Regions from separate parts of the Parageobacillus sp. NEAU-HV-2 genome, predicted to be linked through region 2. Evidence: riboswitches for the same ligand, from Rfam matches in the RefSeq annotation. Region 2 holds a riboswitch; the other holds the start of a gene.
The links. Region 2 has a riboswitch for S-adenosylmethionine ahead of AC1WMD_RS14470 (hypothetical protein). Riboswitches for the same ligand answer to the same signal wherever they lie in the genome.
Positions count from the first base shown of each region.

Region 1: linked by a shared signal. The riboswitch ahead of mtnW (2,3-diketo-5-methylthiopentyl-1-phosphate enolase) and the one ahead of AC1WMD_RS14470 (hypothetical protein) in region 2 are both predicted to bind S-adenosylmethionine.

Region 1 is NZ_JBXUJJ010000001.1:308,628-316,626, forward strand. It holds gene AC1WMD_RS01740 (carbon-nitrogen family hydrolase) at 1-364, opposite strand, end outside; gene AC1WMD_RS01745 (pyridoxal phosphate-dependent aminotransferase) at 461-1,663, shown strand; SAM riboswitch class I at 1,735-1,846, shown strand; gene mtnW (2,3-diketo-5-methylthiopentyl-1-phosphate enolase) at 1,912-3,153, shown strand; gene mtnX (2-hydroxy-3-keto-5-methylthiopentenyl-1-phosphate phosphatase) at 3,150-3,809, shown strand; gene AC1WMD_RS01760 (methylthioribulose 1-phosphate dehydratase) at 3,806-4,447, shown strand; gene mtnD (acireductone dioxygenase) at 4,471-5,013, shown strand; gene AC1WMD_RS01770 (ZIP family metal transporter) at 5,057-5,788, opposite strand; gene AC1WMD_RS01775 (MarR family winged helix-turn-helix transcriptional regulator) at 6,052-6,489, shown strand; gene AC1WMD_RS01780 (CAP domain-containing protein) at 7,041-7,748, shown strand; gene tnpA (IS200/IS605 family transposase) at 7,999-7,999, shown strand, end outside.
Region 2 is NZ_JBXUJJ010000009.1:59,173-67,171, reverse strand. It holds gene hutU (urocanate hydratase) at 1-714, opposite strand, end outside; gene AC1WMD_RS14500 (helix-turn-helix domain-containing protein) at 1,001-2,479, opposite strand; gene hutG (formimidoylglutamase) at 2,485-3,462, opposite strand; gene AC1WMD_RS14490 (PaaI family thioesterase) at 3,883-4,299, shown strand; gene AC1WMD_RS14485 (PaaI family thioesterase) at 4,347-4,829, opposite strand; gene AC1WMD_RS14480 (AbrB family protein) at 4,926-6,011, shown strand; gene AC1WMD_RS14475 (VOC family protein) at 6,038-6,421, opposite strand; gene AC1WMD_RS14470 (hypothetical protein) at 6,450-6,782, opposite strand; SAM riboswitch class I at 6,860-6,966, opposite strand; gene AC1WMD_RS14465 (EAL domain-containing protein) at 7,366-7,999, shown strand, end outside.

The DNA of each region.
Region 1 (7,999 bases), on a different contig from region 2:
GTTCATCCATCAACTGAAAGAGGTGCAGTTTGCTGTATTCGCCAACGACTGTGCCGTTTCGGTCGACGACATACATCGTGTTTGTCACGCCTTTTGCCGTTTTTTTGGCGACTGAACCGGCGACAAGATGGACGCGGTACGATTTTGCCAGTTTGGTAATGAACGCTTTCACACGTTCGCCGTTTTCATCGGCGATTTCATCGAGACGAGTTAAGTCATAGCCAGTCGTCCATAGTTCAGGAAGAACGATGACATCCGGACGTTCTTTTGCAATTTTTTCTATTTCTCTTTCTACAACCTGTTCGTTTTCGTGCGGACTGCCGAAGACAATATCCAGCTGCAGGCAGGCAATTTTTAATGTCATTCGTGTTCACCTCGAAAAAATTTACTTTACATTTTGATTTTTACGATATATGATGTTGCACTAGAATTTCAAGAAATTTTTGAGAAGGTGTTAAGCATGACAAAACAATTTCCGTTATCCGACCTGTTAGAAGGGCTTCCAAAGCAGTTTTTCGCCTCATTAGTCGCGAAAGTAGCCAAAAAAATCGCGGAAGGATACGATGTCATCAATTTAGGGCAAGGAAATCCGGATCAGCCGACACCGCCACATATCGTTGAAGCGATGCAAAAGGCGGTGGCAAACCCGAAATATCACAAATATTCGCCGTTTCAAGGGTATTCTTTTTTGAAACAGGCGGTTGCCGAGTTTTACGAACGGGAATACGGCGTGACCGTTGACCCCGAAAAAGAAGTCGCCATTTTGTTCGGCGGCAAAGCGGGGCTTGTCGAGATTCCGCAATGCCTCGTGAATCCTGGTGATATCGTGCTCGTTCCTGACCCGGGGTATCCTGACTATTGGTCGGGGATTGCGCTGGCGCGTGCAAAAATGGTGATGATGCCATTGCGTGCCGAACATGGGTTTTTGCCTGATTATAGTGACATTCCTCGCCATATTGCAGAAAAAGCTAAACTTATGTTTTTAAATTATCCAAATAATCCAACCGGAGCGACTGCTTCGCAGGAATTTTTCGAGGAAACGGTGTCGTTTGCCGCCAAGCACGGGATTTGCGTCGTCCATGATTTTGCTTACGGTGCGATTGGCTTTGATGGAAAAAAACCGGTTAGCTTCCTTCAGGCAGAAGGGGCAAAAGACATCGGCGTGGAAATTTATACGTTTTCGAAAACGTATAATATGGCGGGCTGGCGCGTCGCATTTGCCGTCGGCAATGAAAGCGTGATTGCGGCGATTAATTTGCTTCAGGACCATTTATACGTCAGCCTGTTTGGCGCGATTCAAGAAGCGGCAGCAACCGCTCTTCTTTCCTCGCAGCGCTGTGTCGAAGAGCTTGTCGCCTTATATGAATCACGGCGCAATACGTTTATGGCGGCATTGCGGCAAATCGGCTGGGATGTCGCGCCACCGAAGGGCTCGTTTTTCGCGTGGCTGCCGGTGCCGCACGGCTGGACGTCGGAACGTTTTTCCGATTATTTGCTTGAAAAAGCGCATGTGGCTGTCGCGCCGGGAATCGGGTTTGGCGAGCATGGGGAAGGCTATGTGCGCGTTGGCTTATTGACGAGCGAAGCCCGTTTACAAGAAGCCGCGGAGCGGATTGGCAAGCTTTGTCTTTTTGAAAACAAAAAAATGATTGACAACGTTTAAAAATGCTGTCATAATTCAAATTAAATTTGCATGCACGAATAGTCCGAAAAGTGAATACAATATTGCAAGCATTCTTATCAAGAGTAGGTGGAGGGACAAGCCCAATGAAGCCCGGCAACCGGCTTGGCGGTGATCGCGAAGCACGGTGCTAATTCTTGCAGCGGAAACGCTGAGAGATAAGAAGAGTGTCAATTTCAATGCCTCTTCTTATGAAGAGGCTTTTTTGATGAAGAGAAAGAGGGATGAACATGAGTCAAGTCATTGCCACATATCTTATTCACGATGAGAAAGATATAAAGAAAAAAGCAGAAGGCATCGCCCTTGGCTTAACGGTTGGCACATGGACCGACCTGCCTCTATTGGAACAAGAGCAACTGCGCAAACATAAAGGGGAAGTCGTCCATATACAAGAGTTGGAAGAAAGCGAACGGGTAAATCAGTATTTTGGCAAACGGCTGAAGCGCGCGATCGTGCAAATCGCTTATCCGACAGTCAACTTCAGCGCTGACATTCCGGCGCTTTTGGCAACGGTGTTCGGCAAGCTGTCTTTAGACGGAGAAGTAAAATTGCTAGATGTAACGCTCCCTGACGCTTGGAAAAAACAGTTTCCGGGTCCGCGCTTCGGCATCGATGGGATTCGCCAAAAAGTCAATGTATATGACCGTCCGCTTCTCATGAGCATTTTTAAAGGCATTATCGGCCGCGATTTAGCATATTTAACCGAACAGCTGAAGCAGCAGGCGTTTGGCGGGGTCGATCTTGTCAAGGATGATGAAATTTTATTTGACAGCGATGTGCTGCCGTTTGAAAAACGGATTGCGGATGGGAAAGCGGTGCTCAACGAAGTGTTCGAACAGACGGGAAAACGAACGTTATATGCCGTCAATTTAACCGGCAAAATGTTCGAATTGAAAGAAAAAGCAAAACGCGCGGTGGAGCTGGGCGCGGATGTATTGCTGTTTAACGTTTTTGTATACGGGTTGGATGTATTGCAAGGATTACGCGAGGATGAAGAGATTGCCATTCCGATTATGGCTCATCCGGCATTCAGCGGCGCGCTTACCCCGTCGGAATTTTACGGTGTTAAAGCGTCCTTGCTGCTTGGCAAGCTGCTTCGTCTTGCCGGGGCCGACTTTGTCTTGTTCCCATCGCCGTACGGAAGCGTCGCGATCGACAAAGAAGAAGCGCTTGGCATCGCCAAAGAATTAACGGATGAGAAGGAGCCGTTAAAACAGGCGTTTCCGGTGCCGTCAGCGGGCATTCACCCAGGGCTGGTGCCGCTTCTGTTCCGCGATTTCGGCGTAAACAGCGTCGTCAACGCCGGCGGCGGCATTCACGGCCATCCAGACGGAGCGGCAGGGGGCGGCAAAGCGTTCCGCGCTGCCATCGATGCTGTGCTTGCCGGCAAATCTTTACATGAAGCGGCCCGTGACAATGAGGCGTTGCAAAAAGCGCTCGACCTGTGGGGCGCAGTAGAGGTGACATCATGACCAAACGAGTGATCTTTTGCGATTTTGACGGAACGATTACGGACAATGACAACATTATCGCGATTATGAAGCAGTTTGCGCCGCCCGAGTGGGAAGCGTTAAAAGATGATATATTGGCGCAGCGCATCTCCGTGCAGGAAGGGGTGGGGAAAATGTTTTCCCTGCTTCCATCGAGCCGGAAGGAGGAAATTACGGATTTCATTTTGCAAACCGCCCGCCTTCGCGACGGGTTTCGCGAATTTGTCGCATTTACAAAGGAGCACGACATTCCGCTTTATGTCGTCAGCGGTGGCATCGACTTTTTTGTCTATCCGCTGTTAGAAGGACTGGTCGAAAAAGAGCGCATTTTTTGCAACAGTGCTGATTTCAGCGGCGAGACGATCCGCATCACATGGCCGCATGCGTGCGATGGCCAGTGCCAAAACGGCTGTGGCTGCTGCAAGCCATCCTTGTTGAGAAAACTGGCCGTGCCGGATGCATTTCATATCGTGATCGGCGATTCGATCACTGATTTAGAAGTAGCGAAACGGGCTGACCACGTCCTCGCCCGCGACTTCCTGCTAGACAAGTGTCAGGAGCTCGATCTTCCGCACACGCCGTTTACAACGTTTTTCGATGTCATTCATTTTTTGCAGACGATGGAGGTAAACGTATGAGCATCGTTGTGAAAAAATGGAGGGAGTTGGCCGAAGTCAAGGCAGAGCTGGCAGAGCGCGATTGGTTTTTCGCGACGAGCGGCAACTTGTCCATCAAGGTAACGGAGAACCCGCTGACTTTTCTTGTCACCGCAAGCGGTAAAGACAAGCGCAAGCAGACAGACGAAGATTTTTTGCTTGTCGACGCGTTCGGGCATCCGGTCGAGAATACAAATTTAAAGCCGTCCGCGGAAACGCTGCTGCATGTGGAAATTTACAATCGGACAAATGCCGGCTGCAGCCTCCACGTCCATACAGTTGATAATAATATTATTTCCGAGCTGTACGGGGATAAAGGAGAAGTCGCATTTTCCGGACAGGAAATCATTAAAGCGTTCGGGCTGTGGGAAGAAGATGCGACGGTCCGCATCCCGATTATTCCGAATTATGCGCACATTCCGACGCTGGCCAAGGAATTCGCCAAACATGTCAACGGGGATGCCGGTGCGGTGTTGATCCGCAATCACGGCATTACCGTCTGGGCGCGGGACGCGTTTGAGGCAAAGAAGTTTTTAGAAGCGTGGGAGTTTTTATTCAGCTGGCACGTCAAGTGGCTGCTGCTGAAGCAGACCGCTGTGCTGCCGGTTGTTAAACCATAAAATTGATGGAGGGGGAAATTCCAATGGCAGTAATCAAAGTGAGAAAAACGGGAGAAGTGATTGAAGGGGATGAAAATGTCCGCAGCTTTTTAAACAAACAAGGCGTGTTGTACGAGCATTGGGACATTAACAAACTACCGGAACATTTGCGCGACAAATATGTATTGACCGACGAAGAAAAAGAGGAAATTTTGGCGACGTTTAAAGAAGAAATTGAAGATTTGGCGGCGAGAAGAGGCTACAAAACGTGGGATATTGTCGCCTTATCGGATGCGACGCCGAATTTAGATGAACTGTTGAAAAAGTTTGAACAAGTGCACATTCATACGGAAGATGAAGTGCGCGCTATTACTGCTGGCCATGGCATTTTTATCATCAAAGGGGACAGCGAAACCGGCTATTTTGATGTCGAATTGGAAGCTGGCGATGTCATTTCCGTGCCGGAAGGAAACCCGCATTATTTCACCTTAATGGACGACCGCCAAGTCGTCGCCGTCCGCTTGTTTATCGACCCGTCCGGCTGGGTTGCCCATCCGTATGAAGAAAAAGAAGAAGTAGGCCAGTAAGGCGATAACCCCCCTGTTTCCCTTCGGGCAGGGGGGTGTTTCATTAAAACGATTCGACTAAAAAAATCATAAATAATATGCCGATGATAAACGAATAGGTGGATGTCCGCTCATTTCCGTCTCCGTGGCTTTCTGGAATCAATTCTTTATAAATAATAAACAGCATCGCTCCTGCGGCAAAGGCAAGGCCATACGGAACCAGCTCGCGAAAGATGGAGGTTAAATAAAAGCCAAGCAGAGAAGTGACAATTTCCACCGCACCGGTTAATGTGGCGATGATAAACGCTTTCCATTTTCCGATTTGCTGGTTAATCAAAAAAAGCGCGACTAAAAATCCTTCCGGCGCGTTTTGCAAGCCAATCGCCAACGCGATTAAATTGCCGGTCTCCGCTACATTGGAAGCGTAACTAACCCCGACCGACAATCCTTCGGGAAGGTTATGCAACGTAATCGCCGCGATAATCAGCATCGCCTTTTCATCAAACTGGATTTCTTTTTGCGTATGCTCTAAATCGATATGCGGCACGGTCATCTCTAAAACCGTTAATGTAAGAACGCCAAGAAACAGTCCAACCGTTAAGGCGGCAAAGCCTCCCATTTCCAACGCCCCAGGGATTAAACTCATCATCGAAGCAGCCATCATAATGCCTGCGGAAAACGCCAGCAATATATCCCGCCAGCGGTGGGTAATCGATCTCGCCAAAAATAAAATCGGCACCGCTCCCAACCCGGTCGATAACGCCGACAATATACTGCCGATTAATACTTGTTTCATCGCATCCCCCTTTTCGTGCTTCCAGTATTTTTACCATATGCGTTCTCTGATCGAATGTGATAACCGCCTAAACAATAAATAGAACCTATTTCATACTATTAATATAATAAACCAAATCACCAAATGATGAGTATGGCTGTGCTTTAAAAAACATTTGCGCCATATCAAATAGTTAAAGTATAATGCAAGTAAGAAAACGGTGTTTTGTGGAAATCAACAGGACATGCCTTTATAAATTTAGCGACAAAAGGGTTTGATTGTGAATGGAGAAGGACATTAAGCAATCATTAAAATTGTTTATCGTTTTATCAAGAGCATATCGATCTGTTAGTGACCAAGCGAATAAATCGATTCAATCGTTCGGCGTCAATCCAACCGAGTTTGCCGTGTTAGAGCTGCTTTACCATAAAGGGGATCAGCCGCTGCAGCAAATCGGGGAGAAAATTTTGCTCGCGAGCGGAAGCATTACTTATGTGGTCGATAAGCTCGAAAGCAAAGGATTGATTGTACGGAGGGCATGTGAGAAAGACCGCCGCGTCACGTACGCTTCAATCACGGAAAAGGGAAGAGCGTTTATCGAAAACGTTTTTCCAGAGCATGCGCAGACGATTCACGAAACGGTTTCCGGCTTGACGGCTGAAGAAAAGGAACAGGCGATTTCGTTATTAAAAAAATTGGGATACGGAGCAAAAAGAGAATAATTTGCGATCGTTTAACATAAGTGGCTGCCGTGAGCAGCCACTTTTTTTATGCCAAATATTGCTCAAACCACCCGACAATAGGATAGAGCCGCTCAAGGCGAAGCGCCGGTGGACTGCTGCGGGACAGATCATGAGCGCAATATACTACAAAGCCGACAAAAACAGAGTGTTCGAAAATTTGTCATGAAGATTTGACAAGATGCGATAAAAAATTTCTTAAAAAACTTGCAAACAAAATGCTATATTGTAACACTATCGTAAAAAATGTTAATTTTTATCTTTTTCTTATACTTTGTCAATCTTTTTTTTGCAAGTAATAGATGGGAATGATTTATATCAATTACAAAACAGGATTAAATACCCGTGAAAGATATTTTTTTACAATATCAGTTTTTATCGGGGATCGATCTCGATTTTTTTATGAAAAAAATCTTTTCTTTCAGAAAACAATGGTAAATTAATCTAATTTACATATTTATCCACAAATATTACAAAAAACCCGTGTTATTATGTATGTGCAAGCAAGGGATGAGATTGAAGGAGGAGAAACCGTGAACAAAAAAGTCGTATTTTCACTTGCTGCATCTTTAGCGATTTTAGGAGGATCTTTTACAGCGAAAACAGAAGCAGCTGGGCCTGCTCCATGTCCGGCTATCCAAAACTATGAAGTTAAAACTGTCTATCCATCTAGTATTCAAGATATCGAAAAATGGGTGCAGTTTATTTTAGAACAAACAGGAAATGCAGAATTGACAAAACTGATACAGCAAAAACCAGCTACAACTACTGTCCAAAAACCGTCAACGAATGTACAAACTCCTGTAAGCAAGCCAGCAACGCAGGCGCCTGCACCGAGCCAAAAAGTAAATAATGAAGCAGGATTAAAGGCTTATGAACAACAAGTAGTAGACTTAACGAACAAAGAAAGAGCGAAATATGGTTTGCCGCCTTTAAAGGTTGATTTAGCGTTAAGCAAAGTGGCCCGTGAAAAGTCAAGAGACATGGCAGTGAACCATTATTTCTCCCATAACAGCCCGACATATGGCTCTCCGTTTGACATGATGAGAAAATTCGGCATTTCTTATACAGCCGCTGGAGAAAATATTGCGAAAGGCCAACGGACTCCGCAAGAAGTAGTGGCAGCTTGGATGAATAGCTCAGGCCATCGGGCAAACATTTTGAACAAAAACTACACTCATATCGGAGTAGGTTTTGAAGAAAACGGCTACATCTGGACACAGCAATTTATCAGAAAATAAGAATCAACGTTTCTATACCACACCACTAAGGTAAGCACTAGTGGTGTGGTTTTTTCGTGCACCCGGCATGGGTGCAGTCTAGGCCCACATATCGAAATCGTTCGTTTTTTTACAAGAATAACTGCCACGAAAGCCCGTGACGTTAGTCATCGGGATGAAGTGGCTGAATGATAAAATTATTAGAATATTCTTTATTATAATTGTAACCTATCTAATGTTTGGTTATCATGATATTAGATAGGGGTATTTAA
Region 2 (7,999 bases):
GCCAAGCAGGCCGATCGATAGCGCTTTTCCTTCTTCCTTCGCCTTTTTCGCCATCTGGATCGCCATATCGAGACGGTCAGTCATCGTGTCTAAATATTTCGTGTCAATGCGGCGCTGGATGCGGGCTGGGTCCACTTCGATGGCAATGCAGACGCCGCCGTTCAACGTGACAGCGAGCGGCTGTGCGCCACCCATGCCGCCAAGGCCTGCCGTCACCGTAATCGTGCCTGTTAGCGTGCCGCCATAGTGCTGGCGCGCCACCTCGGCAAACGTTTCGTACGTGCCTTGCACGATGCCTTGGCTGCCAATGTAAATCCAGCTTCCTGCCGTCATTTGTCCATACATGATTAAGCCTTTTTTATCGAGTTCGTGGAAATGATCCCATGTCGCCCAAGCAGGCACAAGGTTCGAGTTGGCGATTAATACCCTTGGCGCATCGGCGTGCGTTTTAAATACCGCGACTGGCTTTCCCGACTGAATAAGCAGCGTTTCATCATTTTCTAAGTTTAATAGTGTCTCAACAATCGCCTCGTAGCACTCCCAATTGCGCGCCGCTTTGCCGATGCCGCCGTAGACGACTAAATCTTCCGGGCGTTCGGCCACCTCTGGATGTAAGTTGTTGTTGAGCATTCGCAACGCGGCCTCTTGAATCCAGCCTTTCGCATGCAAAGTAGAACCAGTGTATGCTTGCACCGGCCGGTGTTTCGTTGCCATCGTGATCCCTCCGTTTTGTCATTTGTTTTTAACCAAGAATGCCGTCAGGATGAATGAACGTCGGATAAGGGGCGGCTTTTGCCATCTCGATGTTCCGACTCAATCATTCTCCTTTTTATTTATCAAGAATTATAAAATGAAATCGGTTGCAAATATATGCATCCCGTTTTTAAAATCGTATATAAATTTTTGAATTTTATACCCAATAGGGCAATGAAATGACCATCTTGCATCATTTTCTTTAGATTTTTGTTATTTTTTTCGATTCATAAAAAAGAACCGCTCATCATTGCGGTTCTTTGCGCTGTTCATCGCGGTATTCGCTTGGCGTCTTCTTCGTTTCTTCTTTAAATACGCGAGTAAAATAGTGCGAGGTGCGAAAGCCGGTTTGATGGGCAATCTCTTTTATGGACAGCTGCGTCTGGGAAAGCAGGCGCTTTGCCTCTTTTATTCTCGTTTGCGTCAGCAACTTCCGAAACGAAATGCCGTGTTTTTTCATTAGCAAATGGCTGTAATATGCTGGGCTTCTGCCGACAGCCTCGGCCACTTTCCCAAGCGTCAAATCCGGATCACGAAAATGTTCTTCAATATAGTGGATTCCTTTTTCGATTACATCGGTGCGCGCCTGCTCTTCCGCCTGCTTCGCACGATCGAGCAGCCCATAGAGAAAAAGAAGCATTTCCTGCACGATGCGGTATAAGACACGGTTGTATAAAATCTCATGAAAAATACGCATATAGTCGCGTTCCGTTTCGCCGCGGTCAAGGTGATACGTTTTCATAAAGCGGCGGATTTGCGCCAATATGCTCGTCAGCCTCGTCCGCACCATTTCCGGGTTTGGAAACGGCGTTGGCATATGCAAAAATTCGCGGTGGAGCCACATTTTGATGGCCTGCTTGTCAAACCGATTCAGCATGTCAATCCAATTCCGCTGCTCTTCCGGTGTTAAAAACGGGTCGAGTTCTTTCCAGCGTTCATATTCGGAGGCGGGGACAATCACTTGGCGGTAGCCGATAAAAAACGTCGTTTCCAATAAGCGGCGCGCCGTTTGATATTGAGCGCGCACCGTTTGACCGCCATCAGGCGGCAGCGCGACGACTGCCAAAGGCTCCGTGTGCTCCGCCTCCCAGTCACGCAGCAGTTTCCGCGCCTCTTCTTTCATATCGCCCGACACACCGGAAAGCAAACAGACAACCATACTCGATAGCGGCAGCACACAAGACGGATAACGAAACGAGTAATGTGTTAAAAAGGAAACAGCGTCCTGCAATTGATTTGGATTTTCTGTTTGCAGGAGCAACAGCGCCACATTTGCCGCTTCCACCTCTTCGGAAAAGAGCGAACGGTACGAATAACGTTCTGCATCGTTGGAAGGGAGCGGATGGAGGCGCTCTTGGCGGACGAAGGGAGACACCGCTTTTTGAAGGCACTGCTTCAGCTTGACTGGCTCGAGCGGTTTGACGAGTAAATCGGCGCATTGCCATTCAATCGCCTGTTTCGCCCGGGCAAACGTTGCCTCGGCCGTAACGGCAATCGTTTTTTGGCAAAACATCCGCACGTATTTCGCCATTTCCTCCCAATCGTCATGGGAAACCATGTCCAATTCAATATATAACAGCTCTGGTGTTTCCTTTTCTAATATCCTCATTGTCTGCTCGACGGTATTGGCGGTATAAACGCGATGAATGGGCAGCGAATAGGCGGAAACAAGCCAGCGGATCGCCGCGCTCTCGTTTTCATCCCGCTCCGCGATCAAAAGTTTCATCGGCTTCACCGACCTGTCGCCACCCGCTGGCGGCGGTGGAAATGAACGAGCGCCTCCATGCAGAAGGCAGCCGCTAACGCGATTGTTTTTCGGTTTTCATCGACCAACGGATTCACTTCACAAATATCGAAACTGATCGTTTGCGGCTTCGAAATAATATAACGAAGCAGGGCGCGGACGATTTTTGGATCAAGCCCGAACGGCGAAGGCGCACTCACTCCCGGCGCCGCGCTTGCACTCAACACATCCATGCAAAGCGTCAGCATCAGCACGTCATAGTTTTTGCTAAAATCGTCAATGATTCTATACGCGCGATCTAGCGCTTCCAATGTCAATTCTTCTTCAAGCATGTACGTGCAGCCGTATCGCTTTGCGGTTTCAAATAACGCCGCCGTGTTGCCTAGTGTCTGAATGCCGAGGCAACAGTAGCCCGCGTTTCCATCTTCATCTAATATTTGCCGAAACATCGTCCCCGACGACGGCCCTGTTTCGTACGGCCGCATGTCAAAATGGGCGTCAATGTTAATAATGCCAAGTTTCGTTTCCGGACCGACCGCCTGCCGCACACCGAGATAATGCCCGTACGTGGTCTCATGTCCGCCGCCGATGACAACCGGCGTGATGCGATGACGGATAAGGCGCTCTACCACCTGTCCCAAATGTTTCTGGCTGTTTTCTAGCTCTTCCCCATCACAAGTAATTTCGCCCACATCGTAAAGTATTGTGTCAGGCGACAGGTGCCACGGCAAGTTTGCCAGCGCTTTTTTCACTTCCACCGGCGCGTGATGCGCTCCTTGCCGCCCTTGATTTCGGCGGACCCCTTCATCACATTGGAAGCCTAATAAAGCAAAGGCGTTTTCTACCTGTGCCTGTATTTGCCCCATATCAAGAAGACGAATCTTTTGATGGACGCGAAAACTTTTTTCCTCGCTCTCGCTGTCAATACGACCCGTCCATCTCTCCTTGTCCGGCTGTTTGTACATAAAACAAGTACCTCCCTGCTTTTTGCTTTGTGCAACACCAACGTCCTCAATTAGTCATCGCGTTGATCCATCTATAGCGGGAGCTGGTCCTTGACTCCATCACGTAAAGGATGTCCCTTCTTCCTCTTTCTTTCCCATTGCCTTTATTTCCTTCTTGTTTTGCCGCCTTCATGCAAAAATACGAGAACTTTTTTCACTGGCAATCTCCATCCCTTTTCCGTTTTGCCATTTGTCGAAATCGAACCGCGCCATTCTTTTTCCCATCACAAATACAAAATATCCCGCGGTCTTCACAATGTCGGGGCAACGAAAATGGGAGCAAGGTATTGCGCAGCTCTTCCCTATTAAAAAAGGAAATCTTCTCATTTTCGCGAATAGGTAATATAGGAGCTTACCATTTTCAAAGAAAGGGTTGTGGCTATGGCAAAAACCGTCAACTTGCACGACGTCATTGCAGGAAAAAGTGCGCCGCCAGCCTGTGATACGTCGCTTGGCGTTCAATTAGTGGAAACAGGTGAAGGATATGCGAAAGGAAAGTGGACGATCGGGGAGCATTTACTAAACGGAAACGGCGTCATTATGGGCGGATTTGTCAGTGCGGCGGCCGATATTATGATGGCGTATGCGATTACGACGTTGCTCCATGAAGACCAAACATTTGCCTCGATCAACCTACATACGACGTTCCACCGCCCGACCGTTGTCGGTGAAGTGGAGGTCGAAGCAAAGGTGGAAAAATTCGGACGCACTGTTGCCTATCTGACCGCTGTCTTAACGCAAAACGGCAAAGAAGTCGCAAACGCCGTTTCCTCGGTGATGATTATGCCTAAACGGTAAAAAAGCAGGACGACCTCCTGCTTTTTGTCTGCGATGCGATGGGTGTGTTATTTTTGCCCAAACGTCTTCGGCATGACCACCGCCACGACTTCACCACGCGCGCAAAGTGTATCATTCGCGTACACTTCCGTATACACTTTCCACTTTTTCGGATGAATTTCTTCGACCGTGCCGATTGCTTTTAACGGAACTCCGTGTGGTGTCGGTTTCAAGAACTCTACGTTCAAGGAAGCAGTCACAAACCGCGGCGGCACTTCTCCGTCTCCTGGTTCATGGCCATTTTTGCGATGCAGCGCCAGCGCAGCCGAGCCCGTTCCGTGGCAGTCGATCAGCGAAGCGATCAATCCGCCATATACGAAGCCGGGAATGGCGATATGCTCAGGGCGCGGCGTATAAATCGTAATCGTTTTCTCCCCCTGCCATCCGGTGCGGAAATGGTGGCCGTGCTCATTCATCCGTCCGCATCCGTAGCACCAGGCAAATTCCTCTGGGTATTCGTCTTGAATCGCATGTTTTACTTGTTCTTCCATCATTCTCCCTCCCCTTTCCTTTTCAAGTATACCACATGAGCACATTACTTCCTTTTCCTTTTATTTTCCTTTACAATAGTGATAGGTTTACAGAGAATGGAAAGGACTACAGCAATGAAAGTGTTAGAAACCTATCTCGTCGCAGGACTGGCCGGTTTGCTGTTTTATCATCTCCATTCCCCGATTCCATGGATGCTTGGGGCCATTACCGGAATGCTTGTTTGGAAAACGATCATCAAGCGCCAAGTAGCGGCGCCAAAGGCGTTGTCCAACAGCGGATTGATTGTATTAGGCACTTATTTTGGACTGTCATTTACAAAAGAGACGCTGTTAACGATTGCGCCATATATTGTTCCGTTCCTCGCTGTCGCGGTGTTGCTGATTGTCATCAATATTATGAACAGCATCGCCGTGACGAAATGGACGCATATTGATAAGGTGACAAGTGTGTTTGCCTCTGTTCCGGGCGGATTGTCGGAAATGGTGGCCGCGAGCGAATCATTCAATGCCAATACAGCACTAGTGACGATTTTTCAAACGATTCGTTTGTTAACGGTCGTTTTTCTTGTGCCCACGGCCGTTGTTCATTGGTTGAGCGGAGATGCATCGTCAGGAAGCTCAACCGCTCAGGCGGTTGCTGCCTCTGCCGATGGTCATTACGCTTGGCTTTTGTTAAGCGTTTTTGGCGCGCTTCTTTTACGAAACATCATTCCGGCGGCATACGTCGTCGGACCCCTTGCCGTAACGGCAGTGATGCATGTGGCTGGAGTGAACTTACCGCCACTGCCTGCATGGTTGATTATTTTGGCGCAAATTAGTGTCGGAATGAACATGGGAGACCGCATTACGTTAGAAGATATTAAGCTTGGCGGAAAATTTAGCTGGGTATATTTTTTGCTTGCGCTAGTATTAATTGCTCTATCGTTCGGATGCGGCTGGGCATTTGCGAAATTAACGGATCTTCCGCTGTCGACCGCGCTGTTAAGCCTCGCCCCAGGTGGACTTGTGGAAATGGTGTTAACGGCGCAAACAGTCGGCGGAGATCCGGCAATTGTCAGCTCCTTGCAATTTGTGCGGCTTCTTCTTGTCATTATCGTCGTACCGAACGTGTTGAAATGGGTATTTCGAAAATTCCCGTATATCACCGAAACGTCATGGAAAAACCGCTCTGTTCGCAACTAGAAACAGAGCGGTTTTTATCAGTTTCTTTATTTTTCCGGTTCATAAAATTCGATCCATTCACCATCCGGTCCAAGGAAGAACAAATATTTCGCCCCGTTTGGCAGCGTCGTAATATCTTCCCAGACGAGCGAAATTCCAAGGGACTGCAGCCGTTCTTTTTCTTGTTCAATTCCTTCCACGGTAAAGGCGACGTGATGCACTTTTCCTTCCGTCGGCAAATTCGGATTATACCCTTCGATCAATTCGACAATGACCGAGCCATCCAATCCTAAAAACGCTAGTTTCATCGTGCCGTTCGTATGCGTCATCTCGCTGAGCAATTCCAACCCGACTACCTCTTGATAAAACTTTTTCGATACTTCAATGTCTTTGACTTGAATGCCGACATGTTCAAATTTTTTCACTGTCATTTTCGTTCTCTTCCTTTCTATCACCTTTTTAAACTTGTGAAAATACCGCCCGCAAATATGGGGTCATATGTACCAATGAAACTCCTTTTTCTGCTAGTTGTCCAAAAATATAGCGATCAAGCGCATAAGGACCAGCGGCTTTCCACTCTTCCACTTCTGCAAGCGTCAAAATAAGATAAAAAGACTTTCCTTGTGCATACCCATACAGATGAAAAAAATTCGCGCAACAGTCAAAATACAACACTGCCTGTTTGTCAAATTGCAACAGCTGTTTTCTTATGCAGCGGGCGACATGAGAAGCGAACGATTCTGCTTTTAAGTGTGCCGCCATACAACTGCGAATCAAATCATTTTCGCGCACTCGGCGTCCCCACCTCTTTCCTTTGTATTGTACATAAAAACCCCTTTCGCCATGAATGATGCGAAAGGGGTCAGCCGTTCTTATCATCCAAAGCGAAACCGCTTTGCGGGTTGGAGCACCTTGCGAAATACGCAGGTTGCTGTGGAGTCATTGAGCCCGATCTCTCATCCACTCTTGATAAGACTGTATGTAGTTTGTTTTTATCTTATCATGGTCCTTTTGTGATGACAATCATTTTTTGTTTTTCCGCAAATTAGGAAAGGAAGGGCAAAAGCACCTTCTCCCTCTTCTTATTATTGCGCTGCTTCTAAAAGCGGATAGAATTTGGCTAAGCGACTTTTATTCTTTCTTATTTTTTTGTTGATTATTTAGCACATAGTTTTATTTTAAATTTGGTAGACATTTGCTTCTTCATTTCCCAAAACATTGGGCATGTGCGGTATAAATGATCGTTCGCATCAGCCATTTTTGTTCTCTTTCGTCACTATTCTGTTTTTTTCGACAAAATCAAATGAAACGTGATAATATAGATAATATGGTGTAGAAAAAATTATTTCGTTCATGATTGGAGAGTTGCTTTTATATGAGGAAATATCAGATGCAAACTCCCTACATTCCGCTTTACTTTTTTATGCCTGCCGTGCAATTTATTTTTGATCTAGATGGTTATATCGTTGATATAAATGATTTTGCCGTATCGGCGCTCGGATACAAACGCGACGAGCTCATTGGCGCGCCCATTTCGATCATCGTTCATCAAGAAGATCAGCTACGCCTGAAACAACAGGCTCAGCTTATTTTTACAACTCCAGCAGATGCGGTCCATACGCTGGAGTTGCGGACGGTGACAAAGGCTGGAAACATTTTATTTATGCAAATGGGAATTCGCAAGAGGCGATCTGAAAACGGAAAAATGCTTTTCCTCGCATCATGTTATAACATGGCGGCGGAAACGTATGCAAAACAGCTGTTAGCGAAACAGAGGCATATTTTAGAGCTGGTCGTCAAACATACTCCACTGGAGGAAATTTTGACAGAGCTCGCCCAATCGGTGGAAGAAATCCGCCCGCATATCGTATGTTCGATTTTATTGGCCAATGAAGACGATAACCGGCTTTATCATGGCGCCGCTCCCAGTTTGCCGCACGCGTATGTTGACGCGATCAACGGGCTTGAAATCGGCCCGTGCGCCGGGTCATGCGGTACGGCGGCTTATC